2 regions of the Bifidobacterium sp. W8103 genome follow, and region 2 is predicted to be linked to the other one. Evidence: riboswitches for the same ligand, from Rfam matches in the RefSeq annotation. Region 2 holds a riboswitch; the other holds the start of a gene.
The links. Region 2 has a riboswitch for guanidine ahead of H3U90_RS00930 (DMT family transporter). Riboswitches for the same ligand answer to the same signal wherever they lie in the genome.
Positions count from the first base shown of each region.

Region 1: it holds a riboswitch for guanidine, as region 2 does, so the genes downstream of both, H3U90_RS06275 (ACT domain-containing protein) here and H3U90_RS00930 (DMT family transporter) in region 2, are expected to answer to the same signal.

Region 1 covers NZ_JACFRV010000001.1:1,605,721-1,611,905, forward strand. Annotated here, with positions in the region: gene H3U90_RS06255 (NAD(P)(+) transhydrogenase (Re/Si-specific) subunit beta) at 1-569, opposite strand, end outside; gene H3U90_RS06260 (NAD(P) transhydrogenase subunit alpha) at 566-934, opposite strand; gene H3U90_RS06265 (NAD(P) transhydrogenase subunit alpha) at 931-2,121, opposite strand; gene H3U90_RS06270 (hypothetical protein) at 2,679-3,041, opposite strand; gene H3U90_RS06275 (ACT domain-containing protein) at 3,851-4,489, opposite strand; guanidine-III (ykkC-III) riboswitch at 4,529-4,589, opposite strand; gene H3U90_RS06280 (aldo/keto reductase) at 4,736-5,587, shown strand; gene H3U90_RS06285 (NAD(P)H-dependent oxidoreductase) at 5,699-6,160, opposite strand; partial or broken gene H3U90_RS08455 (hypothetical protein) at 6,072-6,185, opposite strand, start outside.
Region 2 covers NZ_JACFRV010000001.1:225,094-231,278, forward strand. Annotated here, with positions in the region: gene H3U90_RS00920 (ABC transporter permease) at 1-1,664, shown strand, start outside; gene H3U90_RS00925 (FtsX-like permease family protein) at 1,684-3,123, opposite strand; guanidine-III (ykkC-III) riboswitch at 3,324-3,387, shown strand; gene H3U90_RS00930 (DMT family transporter) at 3,396-3,713, shown strand; gene H3U90_RS00935 (GNAT family N-acetyltransferase) at 3,775-4,293, shown strand; gene H3U90_RS00940 (oligopeptide:H+ symporter) at 4,456-6,042, opposite strand.

The DNA of each region.
Region 1 (6,185 bases), 1.4 Mb from region 2:
GTTCGATTGCCGGGATTCAGGCAGAGCATGACCAGGCTGAGGACCGTCAACAGGGCGAAAAGCACATTCCAGACGGCCTTGGCCGGCAGCTTCAGGTTTTTGATCAGGCCGATGCCCTGGAGCTTGCCGGCAGCTATCAGAGAGCCGGTGAAGGTGATGGAACCGATGACCACGCCCAGGCCGGCGGTGATCAGCACTACCAGAGTCGGAGTGCCCTCGGAAGTCAATATGTCGTTCAGGGCGACCAAGGCAGCTGCGCCGCCGCCGACCGTGTTGAAGACGGAAACCAGCTGAGGCATGTCCGTCATTTTGACCTTCTTGGCCGAGTAGACCCCTGCTGCGGACCCGATCAGGATGCCAAGCACGAGCAACACGATGGCCAGGGAGGAGGTGAAACCGGTGGCGAACAAATGGATGAAGGCCATAGCCACGGCGATGACCATGCCTGCCGCAGAAATCCTATTGCCTGTACGTGCCGTCTTGGGTGAGTTCATGTAGTGCAGACCCATGACGAACATGACTGAGGAAAGGAGATAGACGAACCAGGTGATGATGTCGAGGGTGTTCACTTGTCGGCCCCCTGATCCTTAGCGGTCTCGGTCGTGGCGGTCGGAGCCTGTTCGTCCTGACCGGCCTTTTTCTTTCCCTTGTCGGGTTTGGAGGATTTGAACATCTCCAGCATCCTGTCGGTCACCACGTAGCCGCCCACCACATTCATGGCGCCAAGGACGGCAGCCAGGAAAATAAGCACATAGGAAAGCGGGGAATGAGCCTCGGCTGCGATGATGACCACCCCGACGATCACAATGCCATGAATGGAGTTGGCGCCTGACATGAGCGGTGTGTGCAGCGTGGCCGGAACCTTGCCGATCACCTCCACGCCGATCAGCAGGGCCAGAATGAAGAGCGTAATGGCTATGACCACAGAATTCATTGCTCTTGACCTTTCTCTTCGGTCTCTTCGGCATCTGGAGCTTCTGTGCTTTCATGCGTGCCGGATTCGGCTGCTCCTGATACAACCAATGCTTGATCGATTTCGTCGTCCGCTCTGATGCCGAGCGCGCCATCACGAAGGAAATGCACCAGCACGTCCGCCACATTTCTGGACAGTAGGTTGGAGGCTGTCGTGGCTACGCCGCTGGCCAGGAATGGGGCCCCGATCAAAGTGACCCCCTTGTCGGTGGTCCTGGTTCCCACCTGTGATCCCTCGACGTTGCCGCCCAGGTCACTGGCAGCGCAGTCCACGATCACTGCTCCGGGGTGCAGATTGGCCACACCCTTGGCGCTCAAAAGGCGGGGAGGCTTTCCGCCTGGAACCTTGGCCGTGGTGATGACCACATCGAAGCCTGCCGCTTTGGCATCCACCGCAGCCTGCTGCTGGGCCTGCTCCTGATCGGTCAGCTGGCGCGCATAGCCGCCCTGGCCCTGTCCCTTGGAAAAGTCCAATCCCAGGTCGAGGAACTTGGCTCCCAAGGATTCCACCTCCTGCCTGGAAGCGGGTCTGACATCATAGGCGGTGACCACGGCTCCCAGACGTTTTGCAGTCCCGATGGCCTGCAGACCTGCGATCCCCGCGCCCAGGACCAGGACCTTGGCTGGTCGGATGGTCCCTGCTGCAGTGGTCATCATGGGGAAGAAGGATCCATAGGCATCGGCAGCCACCAGTGCTGCCTTGTATCCCATGACCGAGTTCTGCGAGGTCATCTCATCCATGGACTGGGCCGAGCTGAGCTGGCGGGGGAGTCGTTCCATGGCGATTCCGGTAAGCCCGGACGCTTCTAGGGACTTGATGTAGTCCTTGTCGCTCAAGGACCCCAGCATGCCGATGATCCATGTTCCGGCTGGAATTCGCTTGAGCAAGGAGCTATCCGGTCTGTTGACGAAACCCAGGACTTGTGACTTGGATAGGATGCTATCCCTGTCAGTGACTGTGGCTCCCGTCTGCTGGTAGTCCTCATCCCGGAAGCCGGCTCGGGCTCCGGCTCCGGACTCCAATAGGCAAGCAATGCCTTGCCTGGTCAGCCGAGTCACGATGTCAGGGGTTAGGGCCACACGGGACTCGTCATCGTCAGTTTCTTTGAGGACCCCGAAGGTTACAGGAGATTGTTCTGGTCCACTCATGTCTTTCCTTTTTCAAGCACAACTGTGTGTCAGCAATTTCACCAATGATTCTAGTCGGTGCATGTTGCTGTTGGGAGGTTATTGCAGCCTGTATGTGCTTGCGCTTTATAAGTATCAGTCGAGAAGGGACCGAGCTCAAGGTATTTTCCGAATGTGGACGAGAAATAGAAGGGACATGAAGCTGTGCCTGCATAGTTGCACCCGCGTAACCTATGCAATGTCTGAAGAGTTGTATTGTCCGAGGAGTGGGCTCACGGTTTTGTTGCCGAATTTTTTGGGAGCCGGTCGGCGTAGCACATGGCATCGTAGCCTCTGTCCATCCGACAGTTTCCAGCTATGACCAGCTACGGTATGTGGGTTGATTATGCAAGGGTGCCGCGCGTCTTCAAGAACGATACGTGGCACCCTGAGACGCAAAATCTCAGTGGGCACGAGACCTTGGCGACAGAACGACTTGGCGAGCTGATTTGTTCGTCTGCTGTGACGGTCTCACATTGACAGTCAGTCTGCCTTTCTGGACTTGTGTGTCGTCTCTGATTTATGTGCGCTGTGGCGCCTTATTCCTTTCCCTCATGCTTATCGTTTGCCGCGGAATCCTTGGGCTTGGACTGCAGGGGATTGTGATGGTAGATAAGGGCGAAGGCAGCCAGGGTCTCGATCATGCTGGCGATGATCCAGGCGATCACGATGGCGTTCTGGTGTTTGCCGACTGTTCCCATTCGGGTGAAGATGAAGACATCCATGATGAAGGTCTGCAGCACCAGAAGGACCGTCGCCACAACCACGGTCCTGGTATGCCTGTCCGTCTCCGTTCCCTCTCCCTCCGGCTTGCCGGGAGACTTGAAGCTGGCATAGGAGAGGAGCCAGATGCCGATTCCAAACAAGACTGCGGCAAGAGGCAGGGAGAAGAAGATCGGCATGGTGCTCAGGCTGAGGCCCAGAGCTGCGACTAGGACTGCTGAGGCCAGGCCTAGATAGAAGGAGTCATGGTTCTTCGCCTTGGGCGGTTTGGCAGGTTTACTTTCCCTAGTTGGCTGAGATGGCTTCTCGACAGGTACAGGCGCATCCTTTGCGGCAGACTTATTGGGTTGACTCGGCTTGTCGTCATAAGAGGGGCCATCATGCTCTCTGTCTACGTGGCCGGCTTGTTCCTGTTTATTTCGTGCTTCAGGTCTGCCATGATCAGTGTCCTTGCTGGATGAGTCCTTGCCTTCCTTCTCGCCTGTTTGTTCTGGTGCGGGCTTCGGCTTGGATGCATTTGCTGTTTGATTTTCTTTTCTGGCGTTCGCAGTTTCCACTGGTTTTGGCATGTGGTTCTTGTCGTTCATGGTTGTTTGTTGGGAATCTTCACGTGTGTCGTCACTCCGCGAGGAGTTGCCCTCATGCCTGCCTTGGTTCTTATTCGCACGTTCGTTTCGATTGTTGCTCATCTGATCCTCCAGGCTTGTACTTCCCGTCACTTGTGGCAGGTCATCTGGCAGCCTGCCTATTTTCAGGAAGCAACCTCTGTTGAGGCCAGTTTATGTGTCATTTTCTCGTAAAAGCGGCATTGACTGGCACTAGGTCGGCATCATTTCGATATTGACCAAGTGCAGGTGAAGCACATAGAGTTAGACGAGAGGCAGGGCCGGCAAAAGCGTAGGAGTCGTTGCAATATATTCAACGACGAAGGGTGTTTGTTTATGCATGGGCAGCATCGGCGGTCATGATTAATGTTGTTGTGGGTCAATCAGATGATTGTATATCCTGACTTGTCGAGGGCATCCAGGGCGGCAGGGAAGTCCTCGGCCTTGGTAAGGACATAATCCGTGTTGTAGGTCGAGACGGCGAAAATGCCTATGCCCTTGTTTGCCAGAATGGTGGCGATGGGCGCCAGGATGCCGATGAGTGAAAAGTCGAGAATGCCTTGGATGCGGAAGGCCCGCCAGCCGTCGCTGCGTTCCAGGGTCCGGCTGGGAACAATCTCGGTTGGACAGACTAATGAAGCTTCTTGGTCGGTTCGTCCTGTAAAAACAAAAGGTGAGTTCAGATCAATCTCTGTATAATCAGCAACTTTGCAGACAGTCAGTTCCGCTTCTATGGGTTGGATGCAGATACCCTGCCCTTGCCTTGTCGCTGAGCTGCAATTCTTGGTCGTGAATGAATCGCTTTTTAAATATGATCTGATGATGGCGTATAGCGCAACTAGGGCCCATACGCATTCAAGGGCAAAAAAGGCCCACCTCCGGTTAGCCAGAGCATCGACGGCCAGCAAACATGCGCCGATAAGGTTCAAAACAAGATTGACCCGGCTGCCGCTGGGCAGGCCTAGCAGCATCATCGAAGCAAAGGCCATGAGGAGCAGCAGAAATCCAATAAGCTGAGTCATTAGGAACAAACCAACCACATCCTTCCACGAGTGACCTGTTGAGCGTCGTCGTCGATCCGGGTACGGCGCGTCTCGTCCGGGGAAGGAATGCTTCCGAAAGATACTGTAGCATTACTGGCAGGGGTCGAAGGTCCGGTGTGCATCCCCATAAGCAGAGGATGGATATATAGCCAAAAGTGGTAGGCAATACTGTCTTCCTATGCTTTGTTAGATTGCAGGAGGGCATCACCAAGGAGACGATAGCGCATGGAAAAACTGCAGCTGAGCAATGGCTTCGAGCTTCCCATATTGGGATTCGGAGTCTACCAGATAGGTGATCTGGATGAATGCAGACGTGGTGTGGCATCGGCTCTCGATTGGGACTACCGCCTTATCGATACAGCTGCCTTCTATGGCAACGAGAGAGCAGTGGGGGATGCGCTGAGGGAATCTGCTATTCCTCGAGAGGAAGTGAGCCTTTCCTCAAAGGTCTGGATTCAGCAAAATGGTTACGAGGGGACGATGCAGTCCTTTGAAAAGACCCTGATCAACCTGCAGACGGACTACCTGGATCTGTACCTTATCCATATGCCTTATGGCGATTATCAGGGGTCGTGGAGAGCTATGGAAGACCTGTATGACCAAGGCCGCGTTTGTGCCATCGGAGTCTGCAATTTCCTGCCTGACCGGCTAATTGATTTGATCCTTTCCAGCAGAATCGCGCCTATGGTCAATCAGATTGAGCTGCATCCCTTCACTCAGCAGATCGCACTTCGAAAGGTCATGGACGAGCAGGGGGTTGCACCCATGGCCTGGGCGCCTCTGGCTAAAGGTCGTCGGGGAATTTTCGACAATCCTGTCCTCATGCGTATCGGCCAGCGCTACGGCAAGACACCGGCCCAGATAGTATTGCGCTGGCTGACCCAGCAGGGGATATGCTCCATCCCGAAATCCGCGCATGAGGAACGGATTCGCGAGAACCACAATATTGCAGATTTCAGTCTTGATGATGACGATATGCATGACATCAGAGCCATGGATACAGGAGGTCGCCTATTTCTTAATGTGGATACGCCTGAGGAGACCACACGTCTGCATGGGTTATCTTATACACAGTGACTGAGGTCCGCTGAGCTGATAAGACGAGGGCGCCCGCAATTTAAGATTCCTGTGTGGATGCCCTCGTCTTAATATTAGGGATTCTTGCTGAGGCTCTTCATGCGCATGCGCCTATTGTGCCGGCCAGTCGCCTTGCAGACAGCTCAAGTAATCTTTGGCTGCCTTTTCCAGGCTCTGATCGCTCATACCTGAGCTAACGCCGGTCAGAATAAAGGGCTTCCGATAGACGGTTCCAATGAGATTGCTGGTAGCTTTGAACGGAGCCAGGAGCTCGTCCACCGTATAGCCGAATTCGCCCTCATGGTGATAGTTCTCTCCGGCAGAGCCGACCGAGACGGCGAGCATGAGTTCCTTGCCTTTCAGGGCATTGCCGTGGGTACCGTAGGCCCATCCGTAGGTAAGTACCAGGTCTTCCCACTCCTTGAGCAGCGGAGGACAAGCTGTACCAATACATGGGAAACTGCCATACCAGACGGTCACAGCCTTTGACGAATGCTTGCTCACTAGGGATGTCGATCTGATTTGAGCGCAAGGCAGCATATTCGTCCCGGACCAGGATACCCTTATCCTCATGTCCCTTGGCTTCCCGCATCAGGCG
Region 2 (6,185 bases):
CATACTCTGACTTCAAGTCCGACATCGACTCCATCCAATCTCTGGGCCGAGCCTTCCCTGTAATCTTTTTAACGGTTGCCGTGCTCATGAGCCTTACAGCCATGACTCGCATGGTCGAAGAGGACCGCGGACTGATTGGAACCCATCTGGCCTTGGGCTACGGACGTATACCCGTTGCCCTCCGATACCTCTTGTTCGCTCTTCTTGCCTGCCTGATCGGCGGCGGGCTGGGGAATCTGGCAGGTTTCATCGGCATCCCCGCCTTCCTGCTGACGATTCTGCGCGATTTGTATGTCGTGCCCGGCACTCGTTTGGCGTACGACTGGGCTTACGGCTCGTTCGGAGTTGCCCTGTTCGCCGTGGGAGTGCTTCTGGCAACCGCAGTGGCTTGCGCCAACGAAATGAGGCAGACGCCGGCGCAACTGATGCTACCCAAGGCCCCCAAAGCGGGCGCACGCATCTTCCTGGAAAAAATCGGACCCCTCTGGCGGCGCATGTCCTTCCTCAACAAGGTCACGGCCCGCAATCTCTTCCGATTCAAGGGACGGCTAATCATGACCGTTGGCGGGGTGGCCGGCTGCACGGCTCTGATTTTATGCGGATTGGCCATCAGCGACACGGTTGATTCCCTGGGCCCCAGGCAGTTTCATGATGTCTACCACTATGATCTGCTTGCTGTGAGTTCAGAAAACAATCTGACCCCACTGCATCAGCTGCTGCAAAAGGATGGCCGCACGCGCTCGATGATGCCGATTCGGGTAGAGTCCAGTCGGATGACTGCTGAACTGCATCACTCTCATCAGCAGAAGTCCGAGGCGATTCAACTGATAGTGGTTCCGAAAGACAAAGAGACGGCTTTCTCCAAGATGGTCAATCTGCGTTCGACGGATCGGCGTGCTCAAACCCTCCATCTGGGCGATACGGGTCCTATTGTGTCCCAATCGGCTGCTCATTCCCTAGGCTTGTCCGCCGGATCGACCATCCGCTTGCTCGACAAGGATATGAACACGGTGGAAACGCGGGTTGCCGCTGTCTCCCGCAGTCTGATCGGTTCGGACATCTATCTGACAGCGGAGTGTTATCAGCGTCTGTTCGATAAAACCAGCCAGAGCAGTAGCACAGTTGCCATGAATGCAGTCTATGCCCTATTGACCGGCTCTCCCGACCAACAGGTTTCTTACGCCAACCGTCTGAGCCGAAACCAGGAGGTCGCCTCGGCCGTCAGCACCGTCGACATGGAGCGATCTATGAACTTTGATCTGATGTACGCGGTGGTCATGCTAATCGTAGCGTTGGCTGGGGGTCTGGCTCTGGCTGTCCTATTCACCCTGGCCTCGACCAACGTATCCGAACGCACCAGGGAGATAGCCACTCTCAAAGTCCTAGGTTTCCATGACCGAGAGGTCCACACCTATATCAATAAGGAGATGCTGATTCTGACACTGATGGGCATTGTTCTGGGCCTACCATTGGGTCGGTATGTCGCCGGACTGCTGACTTCAGCCCTGAATATGCCTTCCCTCTATTTCGCTGTTCAGATCAAGCCGGTTTCCTACCTGATCGCAGCTGGTGCCACAATGGCATTCACCTTTGTGGTTCAGTGCTTTACCAACCCTACCTTGGACCGCATCGACCCTGTCTCAGCGCTGAAAAGCGTGGAATGAGCCTGCGCTATGGCTAGCCCTATTCGCCTATGGCGCCTTGCAGGATTGCTATGGGGGAGCGCCTCAAAGCGGGCCGCGCCGTCAGCATGGTCGCCAGCGAGCCGACGACGATAATCGGCAACCCACATATAAGGAAGAACTGCCAAGGAAAAACTACGGACAGACTGTGTATAAGGGGCCAATAGACCATGGCTGTGCTCAGTCCGACCAGTTTGGTGCCGCCTGCTGCGATGATAATGCCTGTAGTCATCACGATGGTGCCGTCCAATGTGGATATAGCAGTAAGCTGCTGCGGGTTTGCCCCAGCGATTGACAGGAGCGCCAAATCAAGGTCACGATCCCGAGCGGCGATGGCGAACCCCGCGATCACGCCGACCAGGGCGACCAGCAGCGCTGCCCAGAAACCATAGAGCAACTCCAAAGTCCCGCCCGCTGTGGCACTCGGTATTCCCGGCACCTTGTTTATGGCGACGGTACTGGTGCCTCCGGCAGTCAGCAGACCGCCGACCAAAAACATGCAGGCGGTCAACGCTATGACCGTTGAGCCGAATGTCGTGTCTTTGCTTCTGACCACAGCCTGTGAACGCGCTACCCGCCAGACGGCAGACGATGACGGCACCAGAGCAGTCCAGAGTTGAGTGACCCTGCCTATAGCCGGCCCACCAGCGCGAGCCAAGGCTATCAGCAGCAAGAGAATGGCGAAAAGCGGTCCACTTCCAACGGCACTTATGACCGCCCGGACTTGCTTAGGATCCAAGGATACAGAGCCGCTGTGCGAAAGATAGGCAAAGACAGGCAACGGCAATAGCAGCAAGGCCAGCCCAAGGAAAAGGGCCACAAGACCACCTCCATGTCTCGGCCGTTCAACCGATTCGCTCTCCTCAGCACGGTGCACCATCCGGACTGGTGTCATCTTTCCCAAATCCCGCAATGTCCGGCTGGTCGCCAAGACGGCCGTGGCCAATCCCACTGCAAGACCAGTCAGGGCAGACCTGGGAAATCTGTGCCAGGTAAAAGCGAAATGTACCGACATTCGCATCCCGGTGGAATACCAATCGAGGATCCTTCCAGCCAGCGCAGGTGAAAGAGCCACGGCAATAAGGGAGGCCGGCAGAAGCAAAATCATCACCTGCAAAAGCGTAAGCACCAGGACCTTCTTAGGCGTAGCTCCCAGCAGCGAGAGAAGGGCCAGCCCTTGCCGACGTTGGCGAATTGATGCCTGCAGGGTTTGCTTGATCACCAGACAGCCGAGCACAATGACCGTGAGGAAGACCAGACTCAGGGCCGAAGCCAGACTCTTAGCAGGATCCCTGGTCTTGACCGACAGACCTTGGTAATAGCTGTTGACTCCCATGCTCACACTCATGGCACAGAGCAGAGTTTGCGTGACCACAAGAACGATAAAGACGCCAGCCCAAATGCCGCTATTGGCTTTCAGATCACGTAAGGCCCAAGTCATGATTCATTCACCTGCCACATCCTCGTGCGTACACCCTGCTAGATCCCTCTATTTATATGAATAGCCGATCGGCGCGGGAGACAACATCCGGCAAACCCCTGAAACGACCCTGAATTAACCCTGATTCCTTCTTACAATGAACCCTCGGCCGCTCCCTTGCTATTCAACTATCAGGGTGTTGCCCCGTGCTATTCTGATGGCCAGAATCTGATTCAGGTTCCCGGACGATGGTCAAGTACCCGGACAGCGACAAGACTTGCCGGAAGGGAACCATGTCCTCGTGGATCATACTTATACTCGCTGGCATCTGCGAATCGGTCTGGGCCACCGCCCTAGGCAAGTCTCAGGGTTTTACCAAAATCGTCCCTGACATCGTATTTATCGTGGGATTGATTCTGAGCATGGTGGGTCTGGCCTTTGCCATGCGCAGCATCCCTACCAGCACGGCCTATGCGATCTGGGTCGGCATAGGAGCTGCCCTGACCGTTCTATACGCCATGGCTACTGGATCGGAGCCTGTTTCACTCGCCCGCATTCTGCTCATCATCGGTCTGGTCGCCTGCGTGGTCGGACTCAAGATCGTCAACTGAGAACAGCCTATCAAAGCAGAAATATCCAGCAGCAGAATCAATGAAGAAAGGAATCGCCATCATGACCGCAACAATACGGCAATGCACCTCGGATGTTGCCGGGCTGATATGTTCCTTGGGCATGACCACCTTCCGTGACACCTTCGCCGCCGACAACAGCCAAGAGAACATGGAAGACTACCTCCTGCATTCCTTCTCCTCCGAACTGATCAAGTCGCAATTGTCTGAATCTGAATCCGTCTTTCTCCTGGCCAGCGTGGATTGCACGCCCGCAGCTTACATGCAGCTCAGCACAGGGAAAGCCCAGACCGAGCAGTTCGGTGACACTTCAATAGAAATCGAGCGGCTCTACGTCCTATCGGACTTCAAACGCCACGGACTGGGCACACTGCTGGTCAATCAGGCCTTCGAACGAGCCAGGAACCAGAGACTGAGCAAAATTTGGCTGGGTGTATGGGAGCACAATGAACCCGCTCAACGTTTCTACCAAGCCATGGGCTTCAAACGGACCGGCGAGCACACTTTCACCTTGGGCGCTGACATTCAGACCGACTGGATCATGACCGCAGCAATCAATTAATAGCTACCTCTGTGCAAACACGAGGCACCGAAAGCCACAAAATTGCGGATGGCCTCCGGTGCCGCTATTGACAACAACAAAGGGCTATTGCGAAACTGCTTACCTCTTCACTATCACCCGGTCTTTGTAGAGATCTTCGCTCGACAAAGACCGATCCATTCACTAATCATCGAGAATCATGGATTCGAAACGCTTGCTGAACATCATTACCGCAACCGCAACAACAATTTCCAAAGTGCCAATGATCAGGAATAGAGGAAGTTGCTGATCCAGCGACTTCAACCTTCCATAGACGACCAGCATGATGGCGGTACCGATGGCTGCAGACAATGTTAGTGAGGTCTGCATCTGCGTCTCGTAAGACTTCGGAGCAATTGCAGCAACAGTTGAGTTAGCTGCAACACCGTAGGGGAATCCACCGAAATTGCTGACCAAGTAATAAACCAGCAGCCATACCACCGAGTATTTTCCGGCGTGAGGATTGAGCACGACAGTCGGCACAATCAGGAGGAAATTGGCGATGCCGGTGAAGAAGAAACCAAAGCAGAGACGACTGCTCGACTTCCAACGCTTGCCCAGGTCGGTGACCCAGAACCAGCTGAAGAAGAGTCCTGAAAGCAGAGAAATAATACCCACAATGGTCGTGAAGGATCCTGGTGCGATTTCGATACCGCCAAACTTACGGTTGATACGCTGATCCAGGAACATTAGCAGGGTGGTGCCTTGGATGGCGTAGTCCACACCAATTACAATTTGCATGATCAACAGTGGAGTAACTGCGCGCAACCTATGCCGTTCGGTACTGCTGATGCGCTTGGAACGCCAGATAATGGCAAAGAAGAGAATCGCCACCACAAATGTGCACGAACTGACAGTATTGGCCAGGCTGTTCACACTGACCTTCTTGGACAAGAGCAGCACGGCTATGAAAGCAGCAATGACAACCAGGGCCACCAGTGCGATTAGACTGTAGCGCTTCTTTTCTTGGGCGCTCAAGGGCCTGGACGGCTTTGAACCCAAGGATCCGAAGAAACGATTACCAGGCAAGCCGATAATAGCGGCATAGAGTAGGGCCGCGACCGCCCCGATAGCAAAGCCGTAATGATAGTTGACCAGCCCCAGTTGAGCAGAAATCACAGGAGTGATAAAGCCAGCTATGTTGTTGGCGATGGCGTGAATAGCGAAGGCCCCGTCACGACGACTGTCATCGCGGTGGAAGAGCATACCGGTCAACGAGGCGTTGGAGGCACCGACGATAGGAATGTTCATGAGAACCATGCCCACTATGGCAAAAGCGCGACCCTGACCGATTGAGAATGCAGGGATAGCAAGAAGGCCGCAGGACAGCCCCTTGGTGATATTGCCAATGACCAGCGCCTTGCGAGCGCCAAAAACTCGATCAGCCAACCAGCTGCCCAGTATTTCGAACATGGAATTGATGGCCGCCACGATGGCTATAAGCTGGGCCGCCTCACCCTGGGTGAATCCCAATCCCTTGGTCCAAGGCTTGTAGAGATAGTAAATCATCACAGCCCCGTAAGAGGCCCAGCAGATGGAGTTAAAAAGGTTGCCCGTGGCCAGTATGCCAATACCCTTGGGGTAACCGAAGAAGGAACGATCTGCTCTTAGATGTTCCAATTCCTCCTCTTGATGATGGTCGACCTTGAGACCGGACTCATCGACCACCAGGTTCGAATCCTGCTGGTCCTTGTCTGACTGCTCGTCGACATGTTCCGATGATGTTGCCATACGCTTCTCCTCGCTTCTCAATGGTGTCGACCCTCGTTGTTCGGCACCCTTTTGCTCTGCGTGGAACCACAGGCTGTTCCACTTGGAACGGTAAATCTTCAGCCCTTTGGACGTAGGTGCAAAGAGAATGGGAAAAGGTGGAC